Regions from separate parts of the Corynebacterium frankenforstense DSM 45800 genome, predicted to be linked through region 1. Evidence: predicted binding sites of a transcription regulator. Region 1 holds the regulator's gene; the other holds the start of a gene.
What was found. Region 1 encodes LexA, which represses DNA repair genes until DNA is damaged. Its sites were predicted from a motif close to CGAACANNTGTTCG; they were not measured.

Region 1 (11,213 bases):
AGCTGCCGGCGCACCTGAGGATGACGTTCGCGGCGATCGACAAACGCGGCAAGGTCATCGACACCGACAAGTCCCTGCCCGCGCTGCGCGACCGGCAGGCCGGCCACATCCGCTCCTCGGTGAGCAAGCTCGGCCGGGCCGCGGAGTCGAAGCGCGCGGAGAAGTGGACCCCGGAGACGCTCGGTGACGTCGCCGAGGAGGTCACCACGGTCGTCGACGGCCACGAGGTCACCGCCTACCCGGCGCTGGTGGCCACCGACGGCGGCGTGGCGGTCAAGGTGCTGCCGACGAAGCAGGCCGCGGACTCGGCGATGCTCACGGCGACGCTGACGATGCTGATGCGCGAGATCTCGGTCTCGACCAAGCAGATGACGCGCGGGCTGCCGCTCAAGCAGCGCGTCGCCGTGGACAACTACCCCCACGGCGGGGTCGACGGCCTGGTCGAGCAGGCCCGTGTCGCCGCCATCCGGGACCTGATGATGGCCCACGGCGGGCCGGTGCGCTCCCCGGAGAAGTACCGGGAGCTGGCCGCGGCCGTGGCGCCGGAGGTGCCCGGTCAGGTGCGCCGCACGGTGGTGGCGATCGCGCCGGCGCTGGTGACCTACCTGTCGGTGGCCGCCGAGCTGGATCGCTGGGAGGGCCCGGCGATCGACGACATGCGCGCACAGCTGGGGTTCCTGCTGCCGGAGAAGGCCGTGCTCGTGCACGCGCAGGCGCACCTGCGCCACCTTCCGCGCTACTTCCAGGCGATGGAGATCCGGCTCGCCGAGATGCAGGAGGACCCGGACCGCGACGCCGACCGTCAGGACGAGGTCGAGGCGGTCAAGGCGGCGTTGAAGAAGAAGATGTCGGGTCGCCCGGCGGCGGCGTGGCGCACGAAGGCGGTACGCGACGTGCAGTGGCAGATCCAGGAGTTCCGGGTCAGCCTCTTCGCCCAGCGTCTGGGCACGGCGGGTTCGGTCTCGCGCCGGCGCATCGAGAAGGCGATCGCGAAGCTGTAGGCCGGGTCTCCCCTACTCGGCCTCGCGGGCGCGACGACGCATCATGCGGATCTCCTTCTCGAAGTCCTCGGCGGACTCGAAGGACTTGTACACCGAGGCGAAGCGCAGGTAGCCGACCTCGTCGAGCTCGAGCAGCGGCTCGAGGATGGCCAGACCGATGTCGTTGGCGTTGACCTGCGAGGGCCCCTTCGAGCGCACCTTCTCCTCGACCTTCTGGGCGAGGCGCTTCAGCGCGTCGTCGGGCACGTCGCGGCCCTGGCACGCGCGGCGGACGCCATTGACCACCTTGTCACGGCTGAACGGCTCGGTCACGCCGTTGCGCTTGACCACCAGCAGGACGGCCTTCTCGATCGTGGTGAAGCGGCCCTCGCAGGCGGTGCACTCGCGGCGGCGACGGATGGCCGTTCCGGCGTCGATGACGCGCGAGTCGATCACGCGGGAACGGTCGCTGTGGCAGAACGGGCAGTACACTGCGGGCACCCTCCTAGGTCCGGGACGGCTCGCCCGGGGCGTCCGGGCACCGACCCGAGTCTAGTGTCCGCCCGGACCCGCCTACTTCGCCGCGGTGGCGTCGAAGTCGACGGTGGAGATCTGGTGGGTGGCCGAACCCATGTTGACCGGCGGGTAGCCGGCGGCGTCGTCAGACTCGCCGAAGATCAGGGCGCCCAGCACGAGCACCAGCCCGCAGATCGCACCGACCAGCAGCGAACTGCGCTGCTCCTGGACTCGCCGAGACGTTCGCCGGGCACCGCCCTTCCGGGTACCCCCGGCGGGTATCCCGGCACGCCCGCCCGGAGAGGCGGTATTCGAAATCTCGAGCGTTCGAACACCGGCCGTCGAGCGCCCCTGACCGGGCTCCCACACCAGCGGTGCGGCCACGGTGTTCCGGACGTCGACCGTACCGTTGTCGGGCCGGACGAACTGTGCGTTACGCTGCATCGAGATGGTCATGGGGGTTCTCCTTTCGCCGTGTTCGAGGTCCACCCTAAAGACCGGGCGTGACTGTTCGAACATCGACTAGTTCATCTGTTCGATTACGGGTACGTGTTCGAGTTATAGCACCCGCCCGGGCGTGTGTCCACCACGCCGGGCAAAATCCTCGAACACAGTTGCCATGGACGCGCTATACTGAACGCAAACCGACCACAGCCGGATGACGGGGCCGACGACAACGGCCCCCGACCGGCCGAGAGCGAACCGCCGGCAGGCCCGGACCAGCCGGCCAGAGAGAGACGAAGACCAGGAGCGCGCGACCATGGCCACCAACCGATCGACCAAGAAGCAGAAGAACTCCACCACCAGAGACCCCGCGAGCCTGACCGCGCGCCAGCGCCGCATCCTGGAGGTCATCCGCGACGCGGTGGTGCTGCGCGGTTACCCGCCGAGCATCCGCGAGATCGGTGACGCCGCCGGCCTGCAGTCGACCTCCTCGGTCGCCTACCAGCTCAAGGAGCTCGAGAAGAAGGGCTTCCTGCGCCGCGACCCGAACAAGCCCCGCGCCGTGGACGTCCGCGACCTCTCCGGCGCCCCGGTCAAGAAGGGCCGCAAGGGTACCCCGGAGCCGCCGGAGCACGCGCAGACCTCCTTCGTGCCGATGGTCGGCTCCATCGCCGCGGGCGCACCGATCCTGGCCGAGGAGAACATCGACGACTACTTCCCGCTGCCCGCGGACATCGTCGGCGACGGCGAGCTGTTCATGCTCAAGGTCTCCGGCCAGTCGATGCGCGACGCCGGCATCCTCGACGGCGACTGGATCATCGTCCGCTCCCAGCCGGTCGCCGAGGAGGGCGAGTTCGTCGCGGCGCTCATCGACGGCGAGGCGACCGTCAAGGAGTTCCACCGCGACTCCAGCGGCGTGTGGCTGCTCCCCCACAACGACGCCTTCGAGCCGATCCCGGGCAACGACGCCGAGATCATGGGCAAGGTCGTCTCGGTCATGCGCAAGCTCTAGCACCTCCCCTCCTGCCGGCCCCACGCACGCCCGGACGGGCCTCGCCCGCCCGTCCACCCCCGTTCGTGGGGCCGATCCAGCCTCAGGGACTCGTCACACGCTTCCGTGACGGGTCCCTCTTTTTGCATCGCAGGTGCAGGTCGAACCGGAAGAGCAATGTTTACCCGGGCACATTCACACACAATGGCTCGGTTATTTTTGCTGCTATAGGGTCCCACCGCTTATGTACAATGTCTGTTTTTGTGGTTTAATGTTGGCATCGGGCATTTTCTGCCACTCCCCCCGCACTCTCATAAACATTTCCCCATCTGAGGAGGCGCCCAGCGAGATGTACGCCGAGGAAAGACGACGCCAGATCGCCTCACAGACCGCGGTCGAGGGCCGCGTCAACGTCACCGAACTGGCCAGACGCTTCGACGTCACGGCGGAGACCATCCGTCGTGACCTCGCCGTGCTCGACAAGGAGGGCATCGTCCACCGCGTCCACGGCGGCGCCGTGGCCACCCAGTCCTTCCAGACCACCGAGCTCTCCCTGGACGCGCGCCTGCGCTCCGCGCCGACCGCGAAGTCCGCGATCGCCCGCGCCGCGCTCGAGTTCCTGCCCGAGCCGCCCGGCGGCATGTTCCTGGACGCCGGCACCACGGTGACCGCGCTGGCCGACCTCATCTCCGATTCCGGCCAGGCCAACCAGTGGTCCATCGTGACCAACTCCCTGCCGATCGCCCTGAACCTGGCCAACAAGGGTCTCAGCGAGATCCAGCTGCTCGGCGGCAGCGTCCGCGCGATCACGCAGGCCGTCGTCGGCGACACGGCACTGCGCACCCTGGCGCTGATGCGTGCCGACGTCGCGTTCATCGGCACCAACGCCCTGACCCTGGACCACGGCCTGTCGACGGCCGACGCCCAGGAGGCCGCCATCAAGTCCGCGATGGTCACCAACGCCCGCCGCGTCGTCGTGCTGTGCGACTCGTCGAAGATCGGCAACGACTACCTGGTCAGCTTCGCCTCGATCGACGACATCGACGTCGTCATCACCGACGCCACCGCCCCCGAGTCCTTCGTGCGCGCCCTGCGCGAGCACAACGTCCAGGTCGTCCTCGCGGAGTGACGCCCCGCCGGACGTCCTTCAATTGACGACGTCCCGCTGATCGCCGCCGTGCGCCCCTCACCCGGGGCGTACGGCGGCGTTTTCCGTCTCCGGGCACTCCGCGCGAGACCCCGAGCCGCCTCTCCAGAGATCCCTGGACGCCACAGTCTCCCCTCTCTCCGCCCCCTGCTTCGGCAGAGCAGACAAGAAGAAACCGCCCCGGGACCTCTCTCGAGGCCCGGGGCGGCTGCGTCACGCCGGTCGCAGCCGGCGCGCTCGCGGCCTACTCGCCGACGAGCATCTTGCGCACGCTCTCGCGGGCGACCACTGCGCCCACGGCGTCCAGGGCTGCCTCGGCGGCCTCCTGGCACTGCTTGAACGTGGACTCGGAGAGCCGGGTGCCCACGGCGGCGATCGCGGTGGAGGCGGCCGACAGGGAGTTGACGCCCAGGCCGGTGAGCACGCAGGCCAGCAGCGGGTCGGCGGCGGCCTCGCCGCAGACGCCGACGGCGGTGTTGGTGTCGCGGCCGACCGAGCAGGTGTGCTGGATCAGGCGCAGCACGGCGGGCTGCCACGGATCGGTCAGGTACGCCAGCTGCGAGGACAGGCGGTCCGCGGCCATCGTGTACTGGGTCAGGTCGTTGGTGCCCACGGAGACGAAGTCCAGGTGCGGCATGATCTTGTCGGCCATCAGGGCGGCGGCCGGGACCTCGATCATCGCGCCCGGGGTCAGGCCGCGCTCACGGCAGAGGGTGGAGAACCACTCGGCCTCGCGGGCGGTGGCGACCATCGGGGCCATGACCCAGGTCGGCGCGTCCTCGCCGCGGCCCTCGGCGGCCTTGGCGATGGCGTCGAGCTGGCGGGTCAGCAGCGACTGGTTCTGGCGGGCGATGCGGAGGCCGCGCACGCCGAGCGCCGGGTTCTCCTCCTCGTCCATGTTCGCGAAGGCGATCGGCTTGTCGGAGCCGGCGTCCAGGGTGCGCACGACGACCTTGGAGTGCGGGAAGGCGTCGAAGACCTTCTTGTAGAGGGCCGCCTGATCGTCGACGCTGGGCTCCTCGGTCGCGGAGAGGAAGCTCATCTCGGTGCGGTACAGGCCGATGCCCTCGGCCTGGGTCTCGGAGGCCAGGCGGGCGGCGTTGCTGTCCTGGACGTTGGCCAGCAGCTGGACGCGGTGGCCGTCGGAGGTCTGGGCCGGGCCACGCCACTCGGCGATCTTGACGGCGCGCTCCTGGGACTCGCGAACCTGGCGGCGGGCGTCCTCCTCGTCGGGCTCGACGTAGACGACGCCCTGGCTGCCCTCGACCATCACGCGGGTGCCGGCGGTGATCTCGGAGATCTCGCGGCCCGCGGCGACGATGCACGGCAGGTTCAGCTGGCGGGCGATGATGGCGGTGTGGCTGGTCGGGCCACCCAGCTCGGTGACCAGGCCCTTGTAGTGGTCGATGTCGAGCGCGGCGGTGTCCGCCGGGGAGAGGTCGTCGGCGAAGAGGATGGCCTCGCCGTCGATGGAGGGAAGACCGGGCTCCTCCTCGCCGCGCAGCTCGGCGATGACTCGGTCGCGGATGTCCTTCAGGTCCGTGGTGCGCTCGGCCATCAGGCCGCCGGCCGCGGTGAACATGTTGATGAACTTGCTGGTGGCCTGGACCACCGAGTACTCGGCGTCGGCACCGCCGCGCACGTTCTTGCGCACGGCCTTGCGCCAGCCGCGGTCGCGGACCATCCCGGCGGTGGCCTGCAGCACCTCGGCGGCCGGGCCGGAGGCCTCGGCGGAGCGTGCGGTGAGTCGGTCAGCGACGGTGTCTGCCGCCGTGACGAAGCGCTCGAACTCTGCGTCGCGCTCATCCTCGGCGACGGTGCGTGCGGAGCCCGGGAGCTCGGGGCGGGGACGCACCCAGACGACCGGGGCGTACGCCGTACCGGCGACAACCGCGGTGCCCGTGAAGGTGGTGGTGTCAGTGCCTGAAGTCATGCATCCGATACTAGTGAACCATTCGTTGGATTTCCACATGAACGGCTACCGACCGGACATGAAACCCCAAAGTTCCCCACATAAACTCACATAAAACGCTTGACATTCCCACACAACCGGGCGATGATGGAGCGCGGAACGAACTGGCCCTGCCCGCAGGAGGATGCGCCACCGTGATTGTCACGCTGACCCCCAATCCAAGTACCGACGCCACGCTCGAGCTGGACGGCCCGCTCGAGCGCGGCGCCGTGCTTCGACTCAAGTCAACCACGCACGTCGCCGGAGGGAAAGGGGTGAACGTCGCCCACGCCGCGGAGCTGGCCGGGGCCGACACCCTCGCCGTCTTCCCCGCCGGCGCCGATGACCCCTTCGTCTCGCTCGTCGCCGCCTCGGGCGTGCCGCACCGCGACGTCACCGTCGCCGGTTCGGCCCGCACGAACACGACGGTCACCGAGCCGGACGGCACCACCACCAAGCTCAACGGCCCCGGCCCGGAGCTCTCCGGGTCCGAGCGCGCCGAGCTGACCGAGGCCCTCATCGCCGCGGTGCCCGAGGGCGCCGGGCAGTGGGTCGTCCTCGCCGGTTCGCTGCCGCCGGGGGTCCCCGCGGACTGGTACGCGACGCTCGTCGACGCCGTCCGCGAGGCCCGTCCGGAGGCCAAGGTCGCCGTCGACACCTCCGACGCCCCGATGATCGCCCTGGGCGGCCGCTTCCCGGCCTCCGCCCCGGACCTGATCAAGCCCAACGGTCTCGAGCTCGGCCAGCTGGTCGGCGTCGACGGCCAGGAGCTCGAGCGCCTCGCCGAGGACGGCGACTTCGGTCCCGTCGTCGAGGCGGCCCGCAAGGTCAACGGGCAGGGCGTCGAGAACGTCCTGGTCACCCTCGGCGGGGCCGGTGCCGTCCTGGTCACCCCCGAGGGCGCGTGGAAGGGCACCCCGCCGCCGACCACGGTCGCCTCGACCGTGGGCGCCGGCGACAGTTCGCTGACCGGGTTCATCCTGGCCACCCTCGACGGAGAGGACTCCGCCGGGGCCCTGCGGCGCGCCGTGGCCTACGGCTCCGCCGCCGCCGGCCTGCCGGGTACCACGCTGCCGCGGCCGGACCAGGCCGACGTGGAGCGCACCCGGGTCTCCACGGTCGACTGACCGCGCCCAGGCGCACATACACAAGGCGCACATATTTCGGGCCCAAGTCCCGCCAATTCGTCACCACCGACCCAATCAATCCCTCAATCGCAGTAGTGCTCAAGAAGGACTGCCATGACTGACCAGATCATCACCCCCGATCTCGTCGCGCTCGACGCCGACTTCGGGTCCTCGACCACCGAGGTGATCGAGAAGCTCGCCGGACTGGTGCACGCCGCCGGCCGCGCGACCGACCAGGCCGTGCTCGCCTCCGACGCGAAGGCCCGCGAGGCCAAGTCCGGCACGGGTGTGCCCGGCGGCGTCGCGATCCCCCACTGCCGTTCCGAGGCCGTGACCAAGCCGACCCTGGCGTTCGCCCGCCTGGCCAACGGCGTGGACTTCTCCGGCCCGGACGGCGACGCCCACCTCGTGTTCCTGATCGCGGCCCCCGCCGGCGGCGGCAAGGAGCACCTGAAGATCCTCTCGAAGCTGGCCCGCGCGCTCGTGCGCAAGGACTTCCTGGCCGGCCTGCGTGAGGCCGAGACCCCGGAGCGCATCGTCGAGCTGGTCCTCGGCGTGGTCAACGCCCCGGCCAAGAAGAAGAAGCCGGCCGCCGACGCCGCCACCGGCGCCGCCGGTGCGGGTGCCGCCGGCGCCACCGCCGCCGGCGCCACCGCCGCAAGCTCCGAGGCCGCGAGCTCCGAGGCCGCCGCCCCGGCCGCCAAGGCGGACGTCACGCGCATCGTCGCGATCACCGCCTGCCCGACCGGCATCGCCCACACCTACATGGCCGCCGACTCCCTGACCCAGGAGGCCGACGCCCGTGCGGACGTCGACCTGGTCGTCGAGACCCAGGGCTCCTCGGCCGTCACCCCGGTCGACCCGAAGATCATCGAGGCCGCCGACGCGGTCATCTTCGCCACCGACGTGGGAGTCAAGGACCGCGAGCGCTTCGCGGGCAAGCCGGTCGTCGAGTCGGGCGTCAAGCGCGCCATCAACGAGCCGACCAAGATGATCGACGAGGCCATCGCCGCCGCGAAGAACCCGCACGCCCACCGCGTGGCGGGCACCGCGGGCTCCTCCTCCGCCGCCGAGGCCGAGGACGAGAAGGGCCTGGGCTGGGGCAAGCGCATCCAGCAGGCCGTGATGACCGGTGTCTCCTACATGGTGCCCTTCGTCGCCGCCGGCGGTCTGCTGCTGGCCCTGGGCTTCCTGCTCGCCGGCTACGACGTGGGATCCGACGACGGCTGGAAGGCCATCGTCCTGGGCAACTCCCTGACCAACCTGCCGGGCAACGAGGTCATCTACGACGGCGTCACCTACAACTTCGACCGCTCCGGCCTCCTGCTCTACCTCGGTGCCGTGTGCTTCGCCACCGGCCAGATGGCGATGAGCTTCATCGTCGCCGCCCTGTCCGGCTACATCGCCTACGCCCTGGCCGCCCGCCCGGGCATCGTGCCCGGCTTCGTCGGCGGCGCGGTCTCCGTGCTCGTCGGCGCCGGCTTCATCGGTGGCCTGGTCACCGGTATCGTCGCCGGCCTGGTCGCCATGTGGATCGGCTCCTGGAAGGTGCCGCGCTTCATCGGCTCTCTGATGCCGGTCGTCATCATCCCGCTGCTCAGCTCGCTGACCGTCGGCGTCCTGATGTTCCTGCTGCTCGGCCGCCCGCTGGCCGCCCTGATGAACGGCCTGCAGGACTGGCTGACCTCCATGTCCGGCTCCTCGGCCGCGATCCTGGGCATCATCATCGGCCTGATGATGTGCTCCGACCTCGGTGGCCCGATCAACAAGGCCGCCTACCTCTTCGGTACCGCCGGCCTGTCCACCGGCGACGAGGCCTCCCTGAAGATCATGGCCGCCGTCATGGCCACCGGTATGGTCCCGCCGATCGCGCTGTCCGTCGCGACCTTCGTGCGCAAGAACCTGTTCACCCCCGCCGAGCAGGAGAACGGCAAGTCCTCCTGGCTGCTGGGCCTGTCCTTCGTCAGTGAGGGTGCCATCCCGTTCGCCGCGGCCGACCCGCTGCGCGTCATCCCCTCGATGATGCTCGGTGGCGCCACCACCGGTGCCCTGTCGATGATCTTCGGTGTCACCAGCCAGGCCCCGCACGGCGGCATCTTCGTGATCTTCGCGATCGCTCCCTGGTGGGGCTTCATCGTCTCGATCATCGCCGGTGTGCTCGTCGGCGCGATCGCCGTGATCGCCATGAAGCAGTTCTGGCCCAACAAGGCCGCCGAGGCCGCCGCCGCCAAGGCGGAGAAGGCCCCGGCCCACGCCTAGGCCCTCCGGAACGCTCACCGGCGCCAGGTCCGCCTGAGCCGCCGGACGAACCGGCAACCGACCCCGGTCCCCGCACCCGCGGGGGCCGGGGTTTCGCTGTGCGTGGACCCGGAAACGCCACCCCCACTTGTGGGCATATCCTATGAGTTCCGCCACACCTATCGGACTACCTTTCAACCGCTCCCCCGCACACACGCCGCAGCCGACGCGCAGACCTGCACCGACGCGACGTCGTCAATTTATCGCCACAATCAGCGCCGCAAAATTAATTTACTTCACTTATTGACAAACGCGCGCTTCGGACCAAAATCGGGAGACAGAGGGGCGCCGGGCCGCAGACCCGTCAAGCCCCACGGAGAATCTCTCTGCAATTCCTAGAAGGAGTGTGAACATGCTCACCGTCGGTGACAAGTTCCCCGAGTTCAACCTCACCGCACTCAAGGGCGGCGACCTCCACGAGGCCAACGCCCAGCAGCCCGAGGACTACTTCGAGACCGTCAGCCTGGACAAGTACCCGCGGCAGTGGAAGGTGGTCTTCTTCTACCCGAAGGACTTCACCTTCGTGTGCCCGACCGAGATCGCCGCCTTCGGCGAGCTCAACGAGGAGTTCCTGGACCGCGACACCCAGATCCTGGGCGGCTCGGTGGACAACGAGTTCGCGCACTTCAACTGGCGCGCCACCCACCCGGACCTCAAGACCGTGGGCTTCCCGATGTTCTCCGACATCCGCCACGAGCTCGTGCGCGCCCTGGGCATCGAGAACGCGGACGGCGTGGCCGACCGCGCCACCTTCATCGTCGACCCGGACGGCATCATCCAGTTCGTCTCCGTGACCCCGGACGCCGTCGGCCGCAACGTCGACGAGGTGCTGCGCGTGCTCGACGCGCTGCAGTCCGAGGAGGTCTGCGCCTGCAACTGGGAGGCCAACGACCCGACCAAGAACATCAACAAGATGGACGTCGTGCAGGAGGCGCTGAAGTAAATGGGTATCGCTGAACTTCGCAACGGATTCCCGGACTGGGCCAAGGACACCAAGCTCAACCTGGGCTCGCTGACCCGCTCCAAGGACCTCAACGAGCAGCAGCTGTGGGGCACCATGCTCGCCGTGGCCGCCTCCGCCGGCAACGCGACCGTGCTGCGCGAGATCGACGCCGAGGCCAAGGAGCACCTCTCCGAGGCCGCCCGCGACGCCGCCTTCGCCGCCGCGACCGTGATGGCCATGAACAACGTGGCCTACCGCTCGCGCGCCTGGCTCGGCGACGACTACTCCGGGGTCCGCATGGGCCTGCGGATGAACGTCATCTCCAACCCCGGCGTGGAGAAGGCCGACTTCGAGCTGTGGTCCCTGGCGGTCTCCGCCGTCAACGGCTGCGAGCACTGCCTGAACGCCCACGAGCACACGCTGCGCGAGGAGGGCCTGAGCCGCGAGACGATCTGGGAGGCCGTCAAGGTCGCCGGTACCGTCCGCGCCGCCGCGCAGGCCTACGACATTCTGGCGACGACCGCCTCGGACGACTAGACTTCTGGTCGAGATCGTCAGGCCTCGTGTCCGCCCGGACATCCGTTCGGGCACCCGTGGCCGCAATCCGTTCAACGAAAGGACGACCATGGCCTCCAAGACCGTTACCGTCGGCTCCGCCGTCGGCCTGCACGCCCGCCCGGCTTCCATCATCGCCGACGCCGCCGGTGAGTACGACGACGACATCTACCTGTCGCTCGTCGGTGGTGACGAGGATGACGACGAGACGGACGCCGCCTCGTCGCTGATGATCATGGCCCTGGGCGCCGAGAAGGGCGA
Region 2 (11,213 bases), 920 kb from region 1:
AGATCATCGCGCGCGAGAACATCCGCGCGGTGCGCAAGGACGTCCTCTCCAAGTGCTACGGCGGCGACATCTCGCGCAAGCGCAAGCTGCTTGAGAAGCAGAAGGCCGGCAAGAAGCGCATGAAGGCCATCGGTTCGGTGACCGTGCCGCAGGAGGCCTTCGTCGCCGCGCTGTCCACCGACGACGAGAAGTAGCGCTCAGCGCGCGTCCGAGGTGCGCCTCCCCGGCCGCGCCGGCAGGTCCTCGGCGGCGATCCGGTCGATCGTCCGTCGCAGCAGCGCCTCCAGCGGACCGCGCTCGAAGCGCCGGCGCCACAGCGGGCACAGCACCACCGCGGCCAGCACCGATCCGGCGAGCCACCAGGGGTGACCGCCGTCCTCGGGCACCGCGATCTCGCCCGGGGTCTGGCCGGTCTGCTCCGTGTAGGCGTCCTCGAAGAGCCGCGACTCGTAGGCGGTCCAGTCCTGCCAGTCGTCCAGCCCGGCGACCTCCTCGCGGAACTCGTCGAAGTCCTTGTCGCCGTAGGGGGAGGAGGGCGTCGAGGAGTAGGGCACCGCGTCCGCGGCCTCGGGCCCGTCGAGGACCCCGCTCAGCGGGACGGTCGCGGTCACCACGTGGAGGACGTAGACCGTCAGCGCCATCGTGCCCACCGCGCGCAGCGGGAAGACCGCCCGCCGCGGCGTCGGCGCGTGGCAGACCCACAGGCACAGCCCCGTCAGCGCGGCCGCCACGCCGCACGAGTAGAGCACGTCGAGCACCCCGCCGGAGTGGCCGACGGGGGAGAGGAACGCCGCCGCCACGCCCGTGCCCGGGTTCGTGGCCGTCCCCGGCACCCCGGCGCCCGCCAGGTGCCGGTGCACCAGCCCGGCCGCCCCGAGCGCCGCGCCCAGCAGCGCGGTGCCCACCGCCCACTCGCGCGCGGCGAAGAACACCCGGTGCAGCAGCATGCCGAAGACGCCGTAGGCCAGCCAGGCCAGCGGCGGGTAGCCCCCGGTGAAGCCGGTGACCACGGCCGCCAGCCCGCTGAACAGCACCAGCCCCACGAAGGCCAGCGCGAGCGTCCAGGTGCGCCAGCGGGTCAGCGGGCCCAGCAGCACGTAGATCGCGCCCACGGGCACGAGCACGATGAGGATCGTCGTCGGCAGGACGCCGAGCACGACGCCCGCGGCGATGAGCAGCAGGCCGCGCACCAGCGCCCGGAAGCGGGCCCGGGCGACGGCCGGCCCACCCTCCGCGTCGGCGCGCGAGTTCATCAGGGACAGCGAGCAGCCGGCCAGCACGGCGAACATCGCCGAGGGGAAGCCGTCGGTGGCCGTCTCGATCCAGCCGCCCTTCGGACCCAGGTGCGCGACCATCATGCCGAGCACGGCCAGGCCGCGGGCCAGGTCCAGCCCGGTCAGACGCGGTCGGCTCACGGGCGACCTCCCGCGGGCACGATCTTCACTTCCACCCCGCCCATCAGCGCCAGGCCGGTCACGCGCACCACCGGGGCGTCGTCGGGCAGCTCCCACTGGTGCACCTGCACGCGCCGGTCCGTCGTGACCTCGAAGCCGCCGAGCACGCCCGCGCCGTCGCAGACGACGCGCACGCCCTCGGGCACGTAGACGTCGACGCCGCCGCAGATCGCGATGGCCGTGATGGTGGTCTCGTGGCTCTCCAGGCGCGCGTCGCTCAGGTCGAGCTCCGTGCCACCCAGGATCGCCAGCGAGAGGTGGTCCTCGCCGCAGGTCCACCGCTTCATCTCGGTGCCGCCGAGGATGCCCATCGAGAACCCGCTGGCGTTCTGCATCGAGTGGCCGACCTGGCCACGCGCCAGCGCGACGGCGTCGCGCACCCGGTCGGGCTCCTCACGTGGGGCACGCGCCACGGGCTCGTCGGGCGCGACGTCGTCAAGCAATCCGCCGAGCTCGTCGGCGAAGCGGGCGTTGAAGGCGGCGGCGGAGCGCTCCTCGAACTCCGCGATGGTGAGCTGGCCGCGGCCCATGGCCTCGGCGAGGAGATCGGAGGTGCGCTGCCGTTCGGCGTCGGTCGCGCGGCGCCGCGGGGTCTCGTCGGTCATACTCACGAGCTTACGGCCCGGGGCGCATAAGCGCCGCTCACTCGCGGCGTTCGTCACCCTCCGGGTAGGCCGAGGGGTGGGTGGCGTCGGGGGAGCCGTCGCCCCACTCGCCGGAGGTGTAGTCGAAGCCGACGTCGCGGCCCTCCTCGTCGGTGCGGCGGTACCACTGCGTGTAGTCCTCGGAGGTGGAGTCGAAGGCCGCGCCGGCGCCCATGCCCTTCTCGGAGCGGCGCACGGCGAGCTCGAAGTCGTCGCCGTACTCGGCCAGGCCGCGGTAGACCGCGTTCTTGACCGCGGCGTCGCCGTAGCTGCGGCGCAGCGCCGCCGGGTCCGTCGAGAGATCCTTGATGAACGCGACCACCAGCGCGAGCAGCACCACCGAGAACGGCAGCGCGATGAGGATGGTCAGCGACTGCAGGCCGGACAGGGCGTCCTCGCCGCCGGTGAGCAGCATGACCACCGCGATGCCCATCATCGCCAGGCCCCAGAAGACCACGACGAGCTTCTTCGGGGCGGTGTCGCCCTGCGAGGAGAGCGTGCCCATGACCACGGAGGCCGAGTCCGCGGAGGTGATGAAGAAGACCGCGAGGACGAAGATGAGCACGAACGGGGTCAGCTGCGCCAGCGGCAGGGTGTCGAAGAGCGCGAAGAGCACCTGCTCCGGGGTCGCCGAGCCGTCGAAGCCGGCCACGCCCTCGCGCGAGAGCGTGATCGCCGCGCCGCCGAAGACGGTGAAGGCCAGCGCCAGGATCAGGCTGGGCACCGCGAGCGTGACCACGGCGAACTCGCGCAGCGTGCGCCCGCGGGAGATGCGCGCGATGAACATGCCGACGAACGGCGTCCACGCGATCCACCAGGCCCAGTAGAACGAGGTCCAGCCGGACTGGAAGTCGATGGTCTCCTCGCCCCAGGACAGCGACTTGCCCAGCATCGCGGGCAGCTCCTGGAAGTAGGTCAGGATGCCCGAGGGGATGAGGTTGAGCAGGAAGAGCGTCGGGCCCGCGAGGAAGACGAAGGCGACCAGCGCGAGCGTCAGCGTGATGTTCGTGTTGGACAGGTAGCGGATGCCGCGCGAGACGCCCGAGACCGCTGAGACGATGAACCCACAGGTCAGCACCGCGATAATGGCGATCAGCGCGTTGTTGCCCAGCGGGCCGGCGCCGGAGACGATCTCGACGCCCTGGCCGATCTGGATCGCGGAGAGACCCAGCGTGGCGGCGGTGCCGAAGACGGTGGCGAAGATCGCGAGCATGTCGATGACACGGCCCAGCACCCCGTTGGCGCGGGGGCCGAGCAGCGAGCGGAACGCCGAGGAGAGCAGGGCGGGGCGCCCGCGCCGGTAGGAGGAGTAGGCCAGCGCGCCGCCGACCAGCGCGTAGAGCGCCCAGGCGGCCACGGCCCAGTGGAAGTGCGACTGCGCCATCGCCTGGTGCAGCGCCTCGGGGGTCTCCGGGTCGACGGTGTGCGGCGGCGGGGTCAGGTAGTAGGACAGCGGCTCGGAGGGGCCGAAGAAGAAGATGCCCACGCCGATGCCGGCGCCGAACATCATGGCCACCCAGGAGAAGCGGCTGAACTCGGGCTCCTCGTCGTCGGTGCCCAGCCGGATGCGCCCGAAGCGCGAGCAGGCGAGGTAGATGGTCGCGCCGATGCCGACCATCATCACGGCGTTGAGCAGCCAGGACGCGTTGACCATCGCCCAGGAGAAGGCGGTGTCCGCGGTCGCGGCCACGCTGTCGGGGTTGATGATGCCCCAGGCGATGAACGCGACGATGAGCGCGGCGGTCACGCTGAAGACGAAGCGGTCCACGCCGAAGCTGTTGCGTTGCTCGTCGACGCTGATGCCGGGCACGAGGCCGGGGTGGATGTCGTGCGGGTAGATGCCGACGGAGGTCGAGCGGGTCTGGGAGAGCAGCCGGTGGACGAGCTTGCGCTCGTGGACCTCGGGCCGGCTCTTGCGGGATTGTTCGGGCACCGGGTGCGGTCCCTTCCTCGCCCCCGGGGCCCCGGCGTCGTCCCCGCTTGCCGACGACCGCGCGCCGCGCCGTCGGCGCGTCTGCGTGCGGTGGTGCGGTGCTGCGGGTCGGAGACGCGGTGCGCTGCGCGGGCGGTGGAGTACAGGTACCCGGCTGATTATGCCTGCTCGCTGTGAGGCGCCCGAATGTCACACACGTCTCGGCCCCCGTTCGTGGGGGATCGGTGTTAGCCTCTACGTCTTCCAGCTGAGGCATTAGACGCACAGAAAGAGAGGGGTCGAGCCAGTGGACGATCACCGACCGGAGCAGGAACCGGAGTCCGAGAGCCAACGCCGGCGCGCGGAACGCACCGCCGAGGACCGCACCGTCGTCACCGAGGTGCGCCGCAAGCGCGGCAAGCGCTCGAAGCGCCGGAAGCGGGGCGAAGACATCCACCCGGGGCTGATCCCGGGCATCGGCGTGGAGAAGACCGGCGTGGCCTTCCCGACGAGCTGGTCCGTCTTCGCCGCCGCGCTCGTCGTCTCGGTGGCGGTGCTGCTCTGGGCGATGTTCGCCCCCGACAACCTCAACGAGGTCGGCACCGGCATGCGCGAGTGGGTCACGGCCAACTTCGGCTGGCTGTTCACCGCCATGGTCGCGGCGATCATGGTCTTCCTGCTGGCGATCGCGGTCGCGCCGACGGGCAACATCCGCCTCGGCGAGGACGACGAGGAGCCGGACTACTCGCGGGCGAGCTGGATCTCCATGCTCTTCGCCGCGGGGCTGGGCATCGGGCTGATCTTCTACGGCCCGATGGAGCCGATGAGCCACTTCCTCCAGGCCCCGCCGGCCTCGGACGCGGAGTCGGGGACGATGGCCAACGTGCTGCCCGCCCTCTCCCAGGCGCTCTTCCACCAGACGCTGTTCACCTGGGGCATCTACGCCGTGGTCGGCGGCGCGATCGCGTACGCGACCTACCGCCGCGGGCGGCTGCCGCTGATCTCCGCGCTCTTCGAGCCGGTCTTCCCGAACGGCCCGCGCCGCTTCGTCGGCCGGATCATCGACATCTTCGCCCTCCTGGTCACCCTCTTCGGCACGGCGACCTCGCTGGGCATCGGCGCGCTGCAGATCCAGGCGGGCACCGAGATCGTCACCGGCTGGTCGACGGCGGGCAACACCTTCCTGATCGTGTCCGTCTCCCTGCTGACCGCGCTGTTCATCATCTCCGCGGTCACCGGCGTGAAGAAGGGCATCCGCTTCCTGTCGAACGTGAACATGCTCCTGGTCATCGTGCTGGCGGCCTTCGTGCTCGTCACCGGGCCGACGGTCTTCCTGCTCGACCTGATGCCCAGCGGCTTCGCGGACTTCCTGGGCCGGGTGCCCGAGCTGTTCTCCGTCTTCCCGAGCCAGGGCGGCGACAACGCCGAGTTCATGACGACCTGGACCACGATGTACTGGGCCTGGTGGCTGTCCTGGTCGCCGTTCGTCGGCATGTTCATCGCCAAGATCTCCCGCGGGCGCACCATCCGCGAGTACGTGCTCGTCGTCATCTTCGCGCCGGGGATGATCTCGGTGGTCTGGTACACGATCTTCGGCGGCACCGCGATCTCCCAGGTCATGAACGGCATGGGCCTCGAGATCGTGGACTCCGGCGAGAACGTCATGTTCGACCTGCTGGACAGCCTCCCGCTGTCCACGATCACCCAGGTGGTCACGCTGGTGGCCATCCTGATCTTCTTCGTGACCGCGGCCGACTCGGCGACGGTGGTCATGGGCTCGATGTCCCAGAACGGCCGGCCGATGCCGACGCGTTCCGTCAGCGTGATCTGGGGCCTGGCCCTCGGCCTGATCTCCCTGTTCCTGCTGCTCGCCGGCGGCCAGAACGCGCTGTCCGGCCTGCAGGCGGTGATGGTCACCTGCTCGCTGCCGTTCGTGGTGATCCTGCTCGCCGCCATGGTCTGCTGGGCGATCGACCTGCGCAACGACCCGTACATGATCCGGCGCCGCTACGCCGACGCCGCGATCGCCAAGGGTGTGCACCGCGGCATCGAGGAGCACGGCGACGACTTCGTCTTCGCCTCGGAGCACGTGTCCTCCCGCGAGGGCGCGGGCTCGGACTTCGCCACCGAGGACCCGACCTACAGCCGCTGGTACACCGAGCACACCGACTCCGAGGGTGTGCCCTACGGCGAGAGCGACGCCGAGCGCGAGGACGGCCAGGGAACCGAGCGCGCTTAGTGCACCTGTCGCGCCTGTCGCGCCTGACGCGCCGGCGACCGGGACGACCACCGGTACGACCACCGGGATGACGCCGCCCATCAGAACGGCGGGGGAGCCAGGGGGTCGTACCCCAGCTCCGCGTTGCGGCGGTGCCGGGCGGCCTCGGCCGCCGCGCGCCGGCGGGTGGCCTTCTCGGTGCGGTACTCGCCGACCGAGCGGGCGAAGCGCGCGCCCTTCGGGCTGAGCGGGCCCTCCGGCACGCTGACCGTCCAGTGTCCCTCGTCGGTCCACCACACGGTGATCCCGGTCGACGGGTCGGCCAGGTAGCGCACGTGTCCCTCGGTCTTGAGGTTGTGCCAGCGCTGGGAGAGCCGCGAGAGGTTGTCCAGCGCCGTTACCCCGCCTGTCTCGTGCGGGACGCGGTGCTCGATCTGGGTGCCCTCGGTCTCGGTCGTCGAGCTCGGCGCGGCGCAGCTGTCGTGCACCCCGGCCGTCCAGGCCTTCAGGCCGGCGGTCGCGTCGTGGGCCGCGGTCTCCTCGAGCCGGCCCTCGTCCAGGTCGCGGTAGGTGGTGATCATGGACCGCCAGCGCTCGTCGCCCTCCTCGTTGAGCCAGCCCGCACCCGGCATCCACACCGGGGCGTTCTCGATGTCCTTGGCCGTGTAGAGGTTCATCGCCACGCTGACCTTGCCCGACTTGGCGAGCAGCTGGTGGAAGGCGGTCGCCCGCGAGCAATCGTGGTGGAAGGCGTAGGCGTCCACCTTCTTCATCAGCAGCTGGCCCATGTCCTTGGGCAGCGTCAGGTAGAACTCCGTGACCCCGGGTCTGCGGTCGTCGATGCCGAAGGCGCCCGGGGCCACCCGGTTCTCGTCGAGTTCGGTGTGGTCGTCGAGGAAGACCTCGGGGTCGAACTGGTTGATCAGCTCGTTGATCTTGCGGGTGATCTGCCGGGTCGTCGGGATCGACTGCCGGGGCGCGGTGGGGGTCAGGAAGCCGGTGATGCCGGCGTCGATCTGCGCGAGGGCCTCGGGGGAGTCGATGATGCTGATGCGCTCGCCGATCTTGCGCAGGCTGACCATCGAGACGTGCGCGAGCATGTCCTGCAGCGCGACCAGCCGCGGCAGCTTCTCCTCCAGGCTGACCAGCCCGGGGATGTAGGAGTCCTTGATGGTGAAGTGGCTCTCGCCGGTGGCCGCGGCCATCCGGGCGGCGTAGTTCTCCAGTTGCTCGTCCGGGCCCGGCAGGTTGTCCATCCACAGCCGCCACACGGCCCGACGGGCCTCGCGGCCGGCCAGTGCGACGGGGTCGGTGACGTCCGTGTGCGAGTAGAAGAAGGCCGGATTCGAGCCGCCCGCCGGTGGAACGTGGCCGTCCACGAGCCGCTTCGGCGGCGGTGGTGCGGTGGCGTCTCTCACACGTCTGGTGGAACTGGTGTTTGTGTCTGGTCCGGGTTGTCTCCGGGCGCCTGCGTGTCCGGTCATGGTCGTTCTCCACTCCCCGAAAAATGGTTCTGAACTGCGGTGATGATGGACTTTCCGGTTACGTTCAGCAGTCTATAGGAGGGGCGTGACAGGACACGTTCACGTGTGCGAACGGGGTCGGTGGTGGTCGGATGCCGGCGCGGTGGGACCCGACACCGGCGCGGTGGGCTCCGACACGGGTGCGGTGGGCTCCGACACGGGTGCGGTGGGGCTCGGGGAGGGGAGCAGTAATCTACTTCCCCGCTGCACCGCCCAATCATGGAGTCCGCCAACTCTGGGTCTCATTCCACGAAGCAGTAAAGTGCTTTACCATGTCAGTGCCCGTCTCTTCCGCCGCGTCCCCGACTTTGCGGCGTCCCGCGCGTCGCACGTCCCTGTCTGCGCGACCTGTCCCCGGCCCCCAGATTTCCGACGCCCCCGCGCCCCGCCCGGGGCTGCGCCCCTCCCCGTCGGCGTCCCCGTCCCGGGGCGGCTGCGCCGCCCCGCCCCCGCCAGACGCCCCACGCACGCGCGCGCCGGTGACCACCGGGACGTCGTCAATTGAACGCGGTCAGTCGCCGCTGGCGCGCACGCGGCGGGAGAGCTCGGTGATCTCGTCGAGGGTGAGCTCGCGGGCGTCGTTGCGCGTGCAGTGGTCGAGCAGCGCGTAGCCGGCCTGCTGGATGGCGACGTGGCGCGGCCACTCCCGCTCGGCGGCCTCGGGGGTGTCGTTGACCAGCGTCTGCGCGGCGCGGCGCTCGGAGAGCAGCTCGTACTGCAGGTCGCGGCGCTCGGCCAGCGCGCCGGCCGGGTTGGTGGTCAGCAGCGCGCCGAGCAGTGAGCCCATCGCCTTGTGGCAGCGGGCGACGAGGCGTGCGTGGTGGCGCGGCTCGGCACCCGGCTGCCAGAACCACAGCATCAGCAGTGCGAAGGTCACCGCGAGCGCGACCTCCGTGGTGCGGGAGACGACCACCGAGCCCAGCGGAGCCGTGCCCGCACCGCCCATGAGCAGCGCCAGCGGGGTGGTGAAGATGACGCAGAAGGCGTAGTTGCGCACCACGAAGATCTCGGCGAAGAACTGGCAGACCGCCAGCACCGCCAGCAGCGACCAGCCTTCGACGCCGGTCGCGTGGAGCAGGGCGAAGAAGCCGATGCCGGCCACGGAGCCGACGAGGCGCTGCACGCCGCGGATCGTCCCCGGCACGCGCGAGGGGCCCCACTGCAGGGTCAGCAGCACGCTGACCACGGCCCAGTCCGGGCGGTCCAGCTGCAGCGCCAGGCCGATCGCGCCGGCCAGCAGCGAGGCCAGCGCGACCTTCGTCGCCGTCATCGTCGCGTGCGAGTAGGGGTGGATCGAGCGGTAGATGCGGTAGGCGACCGTCGGGCGGGCGTGCGGGATCGCGGTGCGCTCGAGGTCGACGTAGACGGGGGAGTCCTCCATCTCCTCGGACTGCTCGGTGCCGGCGAAGCGGGAGTCCAGGCCGGCCAGGCGCCGGTGCGCGGCGACGGTGCGGCGCGCCAGTTCGGAGCGGGCGGGGTCGATGACGTGCCCGCCGCGGACCACGCCGGCGTCGGACAGGCTGACCCAGGCGGTCTGCAGGGCGGACTCGGCCTGGTGCTTCTTGGCGACGGCCGGGCGCGGCGCGGCGGCGAACTCGGCGACGGTGCGCTCGAGGGTCTCCACGGCCTGGGTCTCCGGGCGGTGGCGGTGGATGAGTGCCGGGGCCATGCCGATGACCATCGCGGACAGCGCGCCGACCAGGGACCACGCGCCGACCTCGACGGGGTTCAGGCCCAGGCGGGCGACCATCGTCGCGCCGCCGCCGACCATGACGATGAAGAAGGAGCCCGGCGCGGGCAGGCGCAGCGCGTTCTGCACGAAGGCGCCGATCGTGGCGATCAGCGCGGTGAAGATCGCCGGCAGCGCGAGCCACCAGTGGGCGGCGCCTGCGGAGAGGTGGCTGAAGGCGACGGAGCCGACGAACGCGCCCGAGACCGAGGCCAGCGCGATCAGCCCGCCGGCGACGGCCATCACGCGCCAGCGCGTGCGGTAGGGGTGGCCCTCGCCGTAGATGACGGTGAAGCCGCCGGCCGCGATGAGCAGCATCTCGTTGTCGAAGCCGAGCAGGAGGGCCGCCGCACCCGGCAAGGCGAGGGCCAGTGCAGCGCGCAGCGCGCCGGGCCAGCGCGGGCCCGGGGTGGAGAAGGAGGTCAGCAGCGTCCACGGGTCGGGACGGGCCGGCATCGGCTCCGGGGGCTCGGGCGATGTGGGGTCGGCGGGGTGCGCGGGGTCGGCGGCCACGGGCGGTTCCTCCTTCATTCTTCGGTTGTGTTCGAACTGGCAAACCATAGCACCGGGCGGGAATTTCCGCCCCGGATGTTCCGTGTCTCATAGACCATTCGGTCTGCTGTGTCTAGACAAAGGAGTCCAGCGCGCGCTAGGATCCGGGACGTTCCCTGAGACGGGCCCGGCTCCCGGGCCCGCGGAAGATCACAGAGGAGACCCCATGATCGTCACCGGCCTGGCGCTCGGCGCCGTGCTCGGCATCGTCATGCAGCGCGGACGCTTCTGCGTCACCGGCATGCTGCGTGACCTCTTCCTGCAGCGCTCCTGGCGTACCCTCGTCGCGCTGTTCATCGTCATCGCCGTCCACGCCGTCGGCATCGCCGCGCTGACCGGCGCCGGCGTCATCGCGCCCGAGGCGACCACCTTCAAGCCCGCCGCGGTCGTCATCGGCGGCTTCATCTTCGGCCTGGCCATCGTGCTCGCCGGCGGCTGCGCCTCGGGCACCTGGTACCGCTCGGGCGAGGGCCTGGTCGGCTCGTGGATCGCGCTGATCATGTACTGCCTGTCCGCCGCCGCGATGAAGACCGGCCCGCTGACCGGCTTCAACGAGTTCCTGCGCTCCTGGGACACCGGCTGGACCGACCTGCCGCGCACCTTCGGCGTCTCGCTGTGGTGGTTCGCGATCCCCTTCGCCCTGTTCACCGGCTGGGCCGCGAACCGCTTCCTGCAGCGGGAGGCCGCCGCGCCGAAGGTCGCGAGCCTCGGAGGGTCGCGCTGGAAGCGCCCGCTGCACGTCTACGCCGCCGCGGTGGCCGTCGGCGTGCTCGGCGTGATCGCCTGGCCGCTCTCGGCCGCCACCGGCCGCAACGACGGCCTGGGCATCACGACCCCGAGCGCCAACCTGGCCAACTGGACGGTCACCGGCGACGCCGAGCGCATGGACTGGGGCGTGATGCTGGTGCTCGGCATCCTCGTCGGCTCCTGGATCGCGGCGCGCGCGACCGGCGAATTCCGCGTCCGCCTGCCCGACGCCACCCAGGCGGTGCGCTCCGTGGTCGGCGGCGTCGGCATGGGCGTCGGTGCCTCGCTGGCCGGCGGCTGCACCGTGGGCAACGGCATGGTCCAGACCTCCCTGTTCAGCTACCAGGGCTGGGTCGCGCTGCTGTTCATGGCCCTCGGCGTGGGCGTTGCGGCCAAGCTGTGGCTCAAGCCCGCCGAGGCGCCCACCTCCGCCG

Region 2: a site for LexA is predicted at 7,656-7,669, ahead of CFRA_RS08775 (HNH endonuclease signature motif containing protein). Genes of this name have one in related genera too.

The regions. Positions count from the first base shown of each region.
Region 1 covers NZ_CP009247.1:1,087,049-1,098,261, reverse strand. The annotation lists gene hrpA (ATP-dependent RNA helicase HrpA) at 1-1,001, shown strand, start outside; gene nrdR (transcriptional regulator NrdR) at 1,014-1,472, opposite strand; gene CFRA_RS11590 (hypothetical protein) at 1,554-1,952, opposite strand; gene lexA (transcriptional repressor LexA) at 2,257-2,952, shown strand; gene CFRA_RS04750 (DeoR/GlpR family DNA-binding transcription regulator) at 3,281-4,060, shown strand; gene ptsP (phosphoenolpyruvate--protein phosphotransferase) at 4,323-6,011, opposite strand; gene CFRA_RS04740 (1-phosphofructokinase family hexose kinase) at 6,185-7,156, shown strand; gene CFRA_RS04735 (PTS fructose transporter subunit IIABC) at 7,271-9,415, shown strand; gene CFRA_RS04730 (peroxiredoxin) at 9,801-10,397, shown strand; gene ahpD (alkylhydroperoxidase, AhpD family) at 10,398-10,934, shown strand; gene CFRA_RS04720 (HPr family phosphocarrier protein) at 11,023-11,213, shown strand, end outside.
Region 2 covers NZ_CP009247.1:2,002,925-2,014,137, reverse strand. The annotation lists gene lepA (translation elongation factor 4) at 1-194, shown strand, start outside; gene CFRA_RS08795 (DUF418 domain-containing protein) at 198-1,415, opposite strand; gene CFRA_RS08790 (DUF1707 SHOCT-like domain-containing protein) at 1,412-2,059, opposite strand; gene CFRA_RS08785 (BCCT family transporter) at 2,097-3,971, opposite strand; gene CFRA_RS08780 (BCCT family transporter) at 4,318-6,249, shown strand; gene CFRA_RS08775 (HNH endonuclease signature motif containing protein) at 6,330-7,607, opposite strand; gene CFRA_RS08770 (FUSC family protein) at 8,263-10,011, opposite strand; gene CFRA_RS08765 (YeeE/YedE thiosulfate transporter family protein) at 10,199-11,213, shown strand, end outside.